2 regions of the Pseudoalteromonas sp. McH1-42 genome follow, and region 1 is predicted to be linked to the other one. Evidence: riboswitches for the same ligand, from Rfam matches in the RefSeq annotation. Region 1 holds a riboswitch; the other holds the start of a gene.
What was found. Region 1 has a riboswitch for cobalamin ahead of MHN31_RS09600 (ABC transporter ATP-binding protein). Riboswitches for the same ligand answer to the same signal wherever they lie in the genome.

Region 1 (4,879 bases):
AACAAATCAGCTGAGCCTATTGTGTTACAGGGCAGTACGATGGGTACAACCTATAACATTAAGGCTTTTCCACAGCAAAGCATACTGACTAAAGAGCAGTTACATACTGAGGTTGAGGCCGCGCTTAAAGCGGTGAATCAATCTATGTCGACCTATATTCCGGATTCAGAGATCAACGAGTTCAATCGTCTGGCTGCCAACCAGGTCATGCCGATCAGTGATGATTTCAGGAAGGTGATTGCTGAGTCAATCCGACTGGGTTTGTCAACTCAGACACTGGATGTCACCATGGGACCTTTAATCGATTTGTGGGGGTTTGGCCCTGACAAGCGTCCGACCAAGCGACCTTCTGAGCAGCAGCTGGCGCAAATGCGTGAGCAAATTGGCCTCGATAAACTGACTCTGACAGAAGCAGGTTTGGCCAAAACGTTGGATCATCTGGAATTGTCTTTCTCTGCCACGGCAAAAGGTTATGGCATAGATAAAGTGGCGGAACTGATTGAGTCGCACGGTATCAGCAACTATATGGTTGAAATTGGTGGTGAGCTGAGATTGTCGGGCACTAAACCTGATGATGAGCCCTGGCGTATTGCCATTGAAAAACCGGATGCACCGGTTGGGCAACGACAAATCCATAAAGTGATTGAGCCAGGTAAGAACAGTGTTGCAACTTCAGGCGACTATCGTATTTTCTATGAAATGGATGGCGAGACCTTCACCCATCTGATTGACCCGGGCACGGGTAAGCCTGTTAAACACGACCTGGTGTCTGTAACTGTATTGCACCCATCTGCGATGACCGCCGATGGCCTCGCTACGGCCCTAACTGTGATGGGGACTGAACGGGCGAGAGCATACGCGGAGTTACATAACCTGCCAGTCTATTTGATCAGCAAAAGTGATGAAGGCCTGGAGGTTTACCCCAGCAGTGCGTTCATACCTTATTTATAATGAGATCTGCATCGCGAACGTTTTAACTTAGGTGCGTTTAGTTATATAATGAGCACAATTAACCGTCACCAGTCCGCGATAGCGGATGGATATGCAAAAGAGGCCTGAAATGTCACTATTTTTACTTACCTTTGGGTTGTTGTTATTGATCGCCGTTGCGATGGCAGTCGGGGTCATAGTACAAAAGAAATCAATGGCCAGCAGTTGTGGCGGTCTGGGCTCTATGGGTATCGACAAGATCTGTGATTGTGATGACCCGTGCGACAAACGTAAGAAGCGTCTCGCAAAAGAGCAAATGTGGAAAGAAAATCAAATTCTCTAATCCACTGACATCATCGAAAACGCAAGCCCTGGCTTGCGTTTTTACGTTTCGGACCCCGAATAACAGTGCCCTAGCTTAATGCAACGAACCCTGTATTTTATTCGCCACGGCGAACCCCGGGAAACCGGCCGTTTGCTCGGAAGTACTGATATGTCTGCAAGCGCGTCGGGCAATGAACAAGTGCATGCCCAACTCGAGGCGTGTGATGGGATTGCACAGGTGATTGCCTCTCCATTGCAGCGATGCCAGGCGGTCGCTCGTACGTTTTGTGAAACCACCGGTTTGCCACTGCAGATAGAGCCTCGACTCAGTGAAATGCAATTTGGTGACTGGGATGGTGAACGCTACGACGTGCTCTGGCAGTCAGCACGCGCACCTGGCATCGGCGACTTTTGGCAAAGCCCCTGGCAGCACACCCCGCCAAATGGGGAGTCCATGTCGGCATTCCATCTACGTTTATATGATTGGTGGCAGCAGTTCACCGCAAGCCCCTCATGTGAGCCTGTGGCGATTGTCACTCATGCGGGCGTTATTAAGCAATTACTGGCCATCTGGCTGGGCTTACCTGTTGAGTTTGATGGTCACTTGTCTCGTGCAGAGATCGGATACGCCAAAATGGTTAAAGTCTCGGTCTTCTTTGATGAGACCGGTCAAGCCTGGCCGAAAGTTGTGTTTTAGACGTCTGGACTTCATAATAAGGCCTAAATTTAGCATCGTATTGTATTGGCAGTCATTGGGAATGAGGTGTAAATCCTCAGCTGTCCCCGCAACTGTAATAGACTGAGAGTCTGAAGCCAGATACCAAGGCCAATACCTACACTTAAGCGGGCGCACTTAAGTCAGTTCAGAACGTCAGTCGTGACAACGCGAATGGCTGGCTCTGCGCTGCTGCCTGCATTTGAGGCGGTATGACTTCACCACAAATCTCCGTGCATAACCTGAATCTGACATTGGGTGACAAACCTATTCTGACAGCACTTAATTTTGCCATTCAACGTGGCCAGTTTATTGGTCTGATTGGGCCGAATGGGGCAGGAAAGTCCAGTTTATTACGTTGCCTTTATCGCTACTGGCATCCCAGCGAGGGGGAGATACGCTATGCCGGCAAACCTTTATCCGATTATCCTCGCCGTGCCTATGCGCGCCAGGTGGCGGTGGTATTGCAGGAGATCCCCAGCCAGTTCAACCTGGCGCTGTTCGAGGTAGTTGCCATGGGCGTGACGCCGCATAAAACGCTGTTTTCAGCTGTTAATACAAGGGATAAGCAACTGATCCTGGAAGCCCTTGAGCGGGTCGGCCTGAGCCACAAAGCACAACAGCAATTTGATGCTCTGTCGGGCGGCGAAAAGCAACGGGCGATGATCGCCAGAGCCATGGTACAGCAGCCTGAACTGCTGATCATGGATGAGCCCACCAGTCATCTGGATGTGAAGTATCAGATCCAGATCATGGAGCTGGCTAAGGCCATGGGGGTGACCGTGATTGCTTCATTTCATGATCTCAATCTTGCAGCGGCACTCAGCGATGAGTTGCTGGTACTGGAGCAAGGTCACTTGCTTGCTCAGGGAACCCCGTTAGAGGTGATAACGCCGGGCTTACTGAGTGATGTTTTTGGCGTCTGTGCTGACGTTGAGACAGTCCCCGGGCCAGATCGCAATGCGTCGGGTGTGCCACACATTCGTTATCACTATGGGTATCAACAATGAAGGCCTTGCTTATACCCGGGTTGCTCTGTGCCTGTTTGGCCAGCATGCTCACTGCACTGTCTGTCGGGGCGGTGTCACTTAGCTGGAGTGAGGTCTGGCAGGCTTTAAGCAGTTATGACAACAGTGTGCTGAATCAAAAGATTGTGGTTGAACTGCGATTACCACGTACCTTGCTGGCTTTTTTTGCGGGGGCCGGGCTGGCCATTGCCGGGCTTATTTTGCAAACCGTGACCCGCAACCCGCTCGCCGATCCGTATTTATTTGGCATTTCCTCCGGGGCGTCATTTGGTGTGGTGTTGTTGGTTGCATTATTTGGTGTACAAAGCGCACTGGCCTTATCCGGTGCGGCGTTTGCTGGCAGCGCAGTGGCCATGAGCCTGTTGTTGCTCATTGCGTTTCACAAAGGCACAGCACTGGTCGAGAACATGTTGTTGTCAGGTGTCGCGCTGACCTTTTTATTTTCTGCCTTTACCAGCTTACTGCTCTATTGGAGCGACCCGCAGGCCATAAGTGCCATTATATTCTGGAGTCTGGGCAGTTTCAGCCGTGCAGACTGGCAATGGCTGTGGTTACCCGCTCTGGTCGTGTCGATAGGCTGTACAGTGATGTTACTGATGCGCCGAAGCCTGAATGCGTTGTTAGTTGGTGATGAGAGCGCAGTAACCTTAGGTGTGAATGTACACAAGCTACGACTGGGCATGTTGCTCCTGGCATCTATGCTGACCGCCGTGATTGTCGCTGCCTGCGGTGGAGTTGGGTTTGTTGGCTTGATGATCCCCCATATTGTGCGCTTTTTTATTTCGCAGGTTCGTACACTGGGTATGTTGGCAACCGCTTTATCAGGTGGGCTCATGATGCTGTGGGTTGATGTGCTGGCCCGTACCCTGATAGACAATCAGGAGCTTCCGATTGGGGTGATCACCTCCGCCATCGGCAGTGTGTTTTTCTTATCGCTGCTAATCGCCAAAAAGCGCGCTGCCAGCATCTGACCTAACAGGAGACTTTATGATCCCACCACTCAATCGCCAGCATGACGCTTATATTCAGCACACCATAGATATGAAGACCAAACCTCAGGGCGCGCTGGGTAAGCTTGAGACATTGGCACATCAGCTAGTGAGCATTTTGAGTCAGGGCATGAGTCGCGCCCAACTTGAAGCCGAAAAACCCGCCATCGTGCGGCCGCAGATGTTGATATTTGCCGGCGATCATGGCATTGCTGCCGAAGGTGTTTCCATTGCACCCAGCGAGGTGACCGGTCAGATGGTAGCCAATTTTGCCACGGGTGGCGCAGCCATTAATGTCTTGTGTACTCAGCTTGGCTGGCAACTGAGTGTGATTGACTGTGGTATTTTGATACCGCCAGCTCCGGAGTTGGGTGTTGTATCACAGCGCCTTGGCCAGATTACCCGGCCATTACATATTGAGCCCGCTCTGAGCAAAGCACAGCTTGATCAAGGCTTATTGTACGGTCAGGAAGCTGTACAGGCGGCACTGGACTCGGGGTCAAACGCATTTGCGCTGGGCGAAATGGGGATCGGCAACACCACGGCCGCTGCGGCCATTTTCTCGGCTCTGAGTGGGTTGACTGGCGCTGAAACGGTTGGGCGTGGCACCGGCGTTAGTGCAGAAGTGGTGGAGAAAAAACAACAACTGATTGATCAGGCTCTGCTGTTACATGGTGACGCCCTTCATGATCCACGAGAGGTGTTGCGTCGCCTGGGCGGGTTTGAGATCTGTCAAATGGTTGGTGCTATGCTGGAAATTGCCCGTGCACAAAAGGTCATTCTGGTTGACGGCTTTATTGCAACAGCCGCGGCTATGCTGGCGTGTCGCATTGAACCTGCCAGTCAGGATTATATGGTGTTTGCCCATTGCTCAGGTGAGCAGGGACACCGGC
Region 2 (4,879 bases), on a different contig from region 1:
ACAATACCTGACTGGCGTAGCAAGGTGCACGCAGGCGACCGTTTTTGAGCCCGGTAAGGGCGCTGAGCGGATTGATAGCAAGATTGACACACAGCTTTTGCCATCGCAACAACTGAATATCACTGGCTAGTTCTGCGTCTTGTAATGTAGGTTCAAGAAGGTGTTTAAACACCCTTTGTGCGCGCTGCTGTGCGACTGGGTTACAGGGACCAAACAGGCTTTTGCCGGGGCCGGTATATTCAACGGTTGTGCTGTCAGGCTTCCACCCACCCATACTGGTAGAAAGAAAAAACAATCCTTGCTGCTCGTTAAGTGCATCGGTGATGGGCGCCAACGCCTGGATCCCGTTGTGGCTCAAAATGACATTGGCATCCTGAGTAAGATGAGGCTTTAGCGACATAAAGGCGTCAGTAAGCTGATAGGATTTAACCGGGATAATACATAGTGAAACAGGCTGTTGTTGTTGCGCCAGGGCTTGCCAGGTCACGCACTTTACGGCCAGCTGTTTGCGCTGTAGATGCGTTTGGAAAAATACCGCCTCAGTAGGTGTTCGGGTGATCAGGGTAACCTGATGGGTGTTTGCCAGTTTTTCGGCAAGTAACAAGCCTATCGCTCCTTTGCCGACTATAAACAACTCAGACATATGATTTGCCTGTTTTGCGGCAGTAGATCCAATAGACGGCAAAGTAGCTGATGGCGCCCGCAAGATCGGCCATAAAGTCTCCCCAGGAAGCTTGACGATAGGGGAGTGAGTCCTGCATCCACTCAATGCCAGCACCGTAAAGCGTTAGCAGTACCAGATGAAACCAGATCTTAAAGCGAAATGCATGGTGAGAGAAAAACGCCAGTATGAAAAATACCCCAAAGTGGGCGACTTTGTCGGCGTGTTCAAATCTAACAATTTGATTGGTCTGGATCTCTTTGGCAAACAAAAAAGTGCAAACGGCTAAAGAGAGTAATAACAGGCATTGATAAAGTCGACGCGCCACAAATACTTCCAAATCATTAGGGGTGAAAAATCCAGTATATCATTGAAATCTGAAAATGGGATGAAGCTACGCAATTCCGTTCCGAATTATAAAACGCGTGTTCAGAGGGTGGTCGCGCCGTGGCCTTTGGGTTGCTATAATCCGGAAAAACATTATCCAGGAGCTAGATATGCCTTCTTTTGACATTGTGTCTGAAATTGATATGACTGAGGCGAGAAACACTGTTGATAACGCCGATCGTGAACTGAGCACGCGTTTTGATTTTCGTGGTGTAGAAGCCTCATTTGAGCTGAACGATGAAGTGATCACGCTGAAAAGTGAGTCAGAACAACAAGTGATGCAATTATTCGATATGTTGGTAGGGAAAGCGGCAAAGCGTGGCTTGGACGTGGCTAGTTTTGAGCTTAAAAATGTCGAAAAGTCGGGTAAGTACGTGTCACGTAAAGTGATGCTGAAGCAAGGTATCGACAAAGATATGGCAAAGAAAGTGGTTAAGGCCATCAAAGACTCGAAGATCAAAGTGCAAGCTTCAATTCAGGGCGAAACAGTGCGCGTGACTGGTAAAAAGCGTGATGATTTGCAAGAAACCATGCAATTGATCCGCGGCGCAGAGCTTGGTCAGCCTTTCCAGTTTAAAAACTTTCGGGATTAATCACGTAAGTTGAACCTTTCTTGTGTTTGGCATGCTAAAGATCAATAAATATTTTTTAGCATGCTAGACGTCCGTTGCTTTTTATTCCCAGATCTTCGACAATAGCGCCAATTTTTCAGGGTGTCAGATCAGGAGCCTGGAGCCTCTTAAAGATCTGAATAATCGGGAAGCTGGTGCATGCCACAGGAACAGGCATTAGTCCGGCGCTGCCCCCGCAACGGTGAGCTTATCGCAACTAAGAGGTTGTGGTAAGTAAGTCCGGAAACCGGCCCTGAAGCATACTCAATAGTTGTAATTCACGCGGTGGGCGTGGATCAGGGGAACCCATGTTTAAAAAATCTACTTTAACCACAGCCATGCTGGCTGTGCTGCCTTTCTCAGTGTTGTCTGCGCAAGACATTGAACATATCACGATTACAGCGAACAAATTTGAACAAGCCAGTGTGGACACATTGACCTCTGTAGCGGTTGTTGAGCGTGCTGAAATTGAGCGTGCTAATGTGCGTGATGTACCTACTTTGCTTAACAATTTAGCTGGTATTGATGTGGTGCGCAGTGGCGGTTATGGCCAGAAGGCCAGCGTCTTTGTACGTGGTGCCGCGACTAAATATACCTTAGTGTTGGTGGACGGTGTACGGATCAGTGATGCCAATTCGGGCGACGTGTCTTTTACGAATATTCCGGTAAACAGCATTGAGCGCATTGAAGTACTTAAGGGCGCACGCGCGGCCATTTATGGCTCTGACGCGGTTGCCGGGGTGATTAACATCATTACCCGTGAACAGAAAGGTCATCAACTGGCACTGACTTCGGGCAGTCGCAACTATGGCGGTGCTCAGTTGGCTGGCCAATTTGAGGCAGATAAGCTGACAGTGAATTATCACTTTGGTTATGAGAGCACAGATGGTTATGACGTGACAGCCAAAGATCCCGCAGCACCGCGAACTAAAGAGCATGACAGTGATGCCTATGACAACACCAATATGGGCATTAAACTGGGCTACGACCTGGCGCAGTACGGCCAACTTGCGCTCTATGCACAACACAGTGAGGGAGAAGCGGATTACGACTCATCATTTGGCAATGACGCGTACAAGTTTGATAATTACACCACTAAGCTGGCGTGGCAGAAGCAATCGGATGTCTTGATCCAGGAAGCCTCTATCAGTCTGGCCCAGGAAGAAAATACCCAGTTCCTGTCGGTTGTACCAGATGGCACCCCCCCCCCACCCAATGACGTTTACAGCACCAAGCGGGATGAAATTGAGTATCGCGCTCGCTACAAACTGACACCAGCTGTTCAGCTAATGGGCGGTGTGAGTCGCCTCAATGAGGACCTGTCTTCTTCCAGCGCACAATTCTCGATTGCTGAGCGTGATAATACCGCTGTGTTTGCTGCTGCTTTTTACGATGACAAGCGCTGGTTGCTGAATGCTGTCGTGCGCAGTGATGACTATGAACATCACGGACGTGCGAACACGTATACGGCTGATGTTGGCTTCAGAGCATCCGACATCGTTACCTTTAGGGTCAATCATGGCACCGCATTTCGTGCCCCCAGTCTGACCAATGCGTTTGTCAAAGACAGCCCCTGGTATCTGCCTAATATCGACATTAAGCCGGAAGAAGGTACCTACAATGAGTTAGGGGTGACGGTGGATACGGCCTCGGTGCGCTATGATGTGGCCATCTTCGATAACCGCATTGATAACCTGATCAGCAATGAGTTTGACGCGCAAACAAACAAGTATATTCCTGCTAATGTGGGCCGTGCGCACATGAAAGGGATTGAGTTAAGTGCACAGTTTTCGGCGCTGGGCCTGGAGCATGCAGCCAATCTGACTTTGCTGGATGCCAGAGACAAAGAAAAGCGTGAAGACTTGCCTCGTCGCCCGGGCAAAGCATTTAACTATGTTCTGTCTAAGCAGTGGGATAAACTGGATGTGAGACTGGCGATGCAATACCGTGATAAACGTCCGTCGATCAGCTACTTTGATACCGATCTGCCGTCTTACACTGTCTTTAATCTCAGTGCCAATTACCAGTTGCTTGAACCCGTTGCATTGACAATGAGACTGGAAAACCTGACTGATAAGGAATACTTCACCTCTGTTGCCAGCAAAACGGCCGACGGTACCTTGTTACCTTATGAACCGCCGGGCAGACAGATCTATGTGGGTACCCGGATCACCTTCTAATATATAGGGGGCATAAAAAAGGAGGCTTAGCCTCCTTTTTTGATCTGAAGCGCTGAACTCATGAGTTGAGATGCTCAGCAAACTTCTCCGCGAATGCGGCTAGTTTGGGCGCTATCATCACACTACAGTAACCCTGGTTAGGGTTATTGGTGTAGTAGTCCTGATGATACTGTTCAGCCGGGTAAAAATGCGTATGGGCCGTCACTTCGGTCACTATCGGTGCATTCAGGGTGGGGGTTAACTGTTCGATATGGTGCTGAGTTAACGCCCGTTGCTCTTCTGAGTGATAAAACACCACGCTGCGATACTGAGTGCCAATGTCATTGCCCTGACGATTCAGTTGGGTTGGATCATGGAGCGCAAAGAACATGGCTAATAAAGCTGAGAAATCGATCTGCTGAGGATCAAAGCTGATCTGTACCACTTCGGCATGACCGCTTTGACCGGTGCAGATCTGCTCGTAGCTGGGGTCGTCCGTGTGGCCGCCAGCATAACCTGAGGCCACGTGCGTGACGCCTTTGACTCTGCGAAAGGCGGCATCGATACACCAAAAACAACCTCCACCAAAGGTGGCAATACACTGATTCATCATTAAATCTCCCGTTCCTGTTGTGTATGAGGGTGGGCATCATGTTGTTCAAGCAACTTGTCGCTGGTGGCCTGTGGTGACTGAGTGCGGCGTGCGAGCATGCTGTATGCACAAGGGATCACAAACAGTGTTAAAATGGTTGCAACACTGACCCCGGCAAACACCACCACCCCGATCACCATACGGCTTTCAGAGCCCGGACCCGACGCCAGCACCAGTGGGATGGCGCTCATTACCGTTGTCAGTGAGGTCATAATAATGGGCCTGAGTCGCTGTACAGCAGCATCTATAATGGCCTGTTCGAATGCAACCCCTTTGTCTCTGAGCTGGTTGGCGAACTCTACGATCAGGATACCATTTTTAGCACTGAGGCCAATCAGCATGACAATCCCTATCTGGCTGTAAATATTCAGCGAGCTGTCGGTGGCGTACAGACCAAACATAGCACCCA

Region 2: another riboswitch for cobalamin. It lies ahead of MHN31_RS10140 (TonB-dependent receptor); the one in region 1 lies ahead of MHN31_RS09600 (ABC transporter ATP-binding protein).

Annotation. Positions count from the first base shown of each region.
Region 1 covers NZ_JAKRFU010000009.1:131,157-136,035, forward strand. The annotation lists gene MHN31_RS09585 (FAD:protein FMN transferase) at 1-951, shown strand, start outside; gene nqrM ((Na+)-NQR maturation NqrM) at 1,061-1,273, shown strand; gene MHN31_RS09595 (histidine phosphatase family protein) at 1,352-1,951, shown strand; cobalamin riboswitch at 1,981-2,100, shown strand; gene MHN31_RS09600 (ABC transporter ATP-binding protein) at 2,182-2,979, shown strand; gene MHN31_RS09605 (iron ABC transporter permease) at 2,976-3,968, shown strand; gene cobT (nicotinate-nucleotide--dimethylbenzimidazole phosphoribosyltransferase) at 3,985-4,879, shown strand, end outside.
Region 2 covers NZ_JAKRFU010000010.1:72,186-77,064, reverse strand. The annotation lists gene MHN31_RS10155 (2-dehydropantoate 2-reductase) at 1-643, opposite strand, end outside; gene MHN31_RS10150 (VanZ family protein) at 636-989, opposite strand; gene MHN31_RS10145 (YajQ family cyclic di-GMP-binding protein) at 1,159-1,641, shown strand; cobalamin riboswitch at 1,743-1,930, shown strand; gene MHN31_RS10140 (TonB-dependent receptor) at 1,968-3,839, shown strand; gene msrA (peptide-methionine (S)-S-oxide reductase MsrA) at 3,898-4,431, opposite strand; gene MHN31_RS10130 (efflux RND transporter permease subunit) at 4,431-4,879, opposite strand, start outside.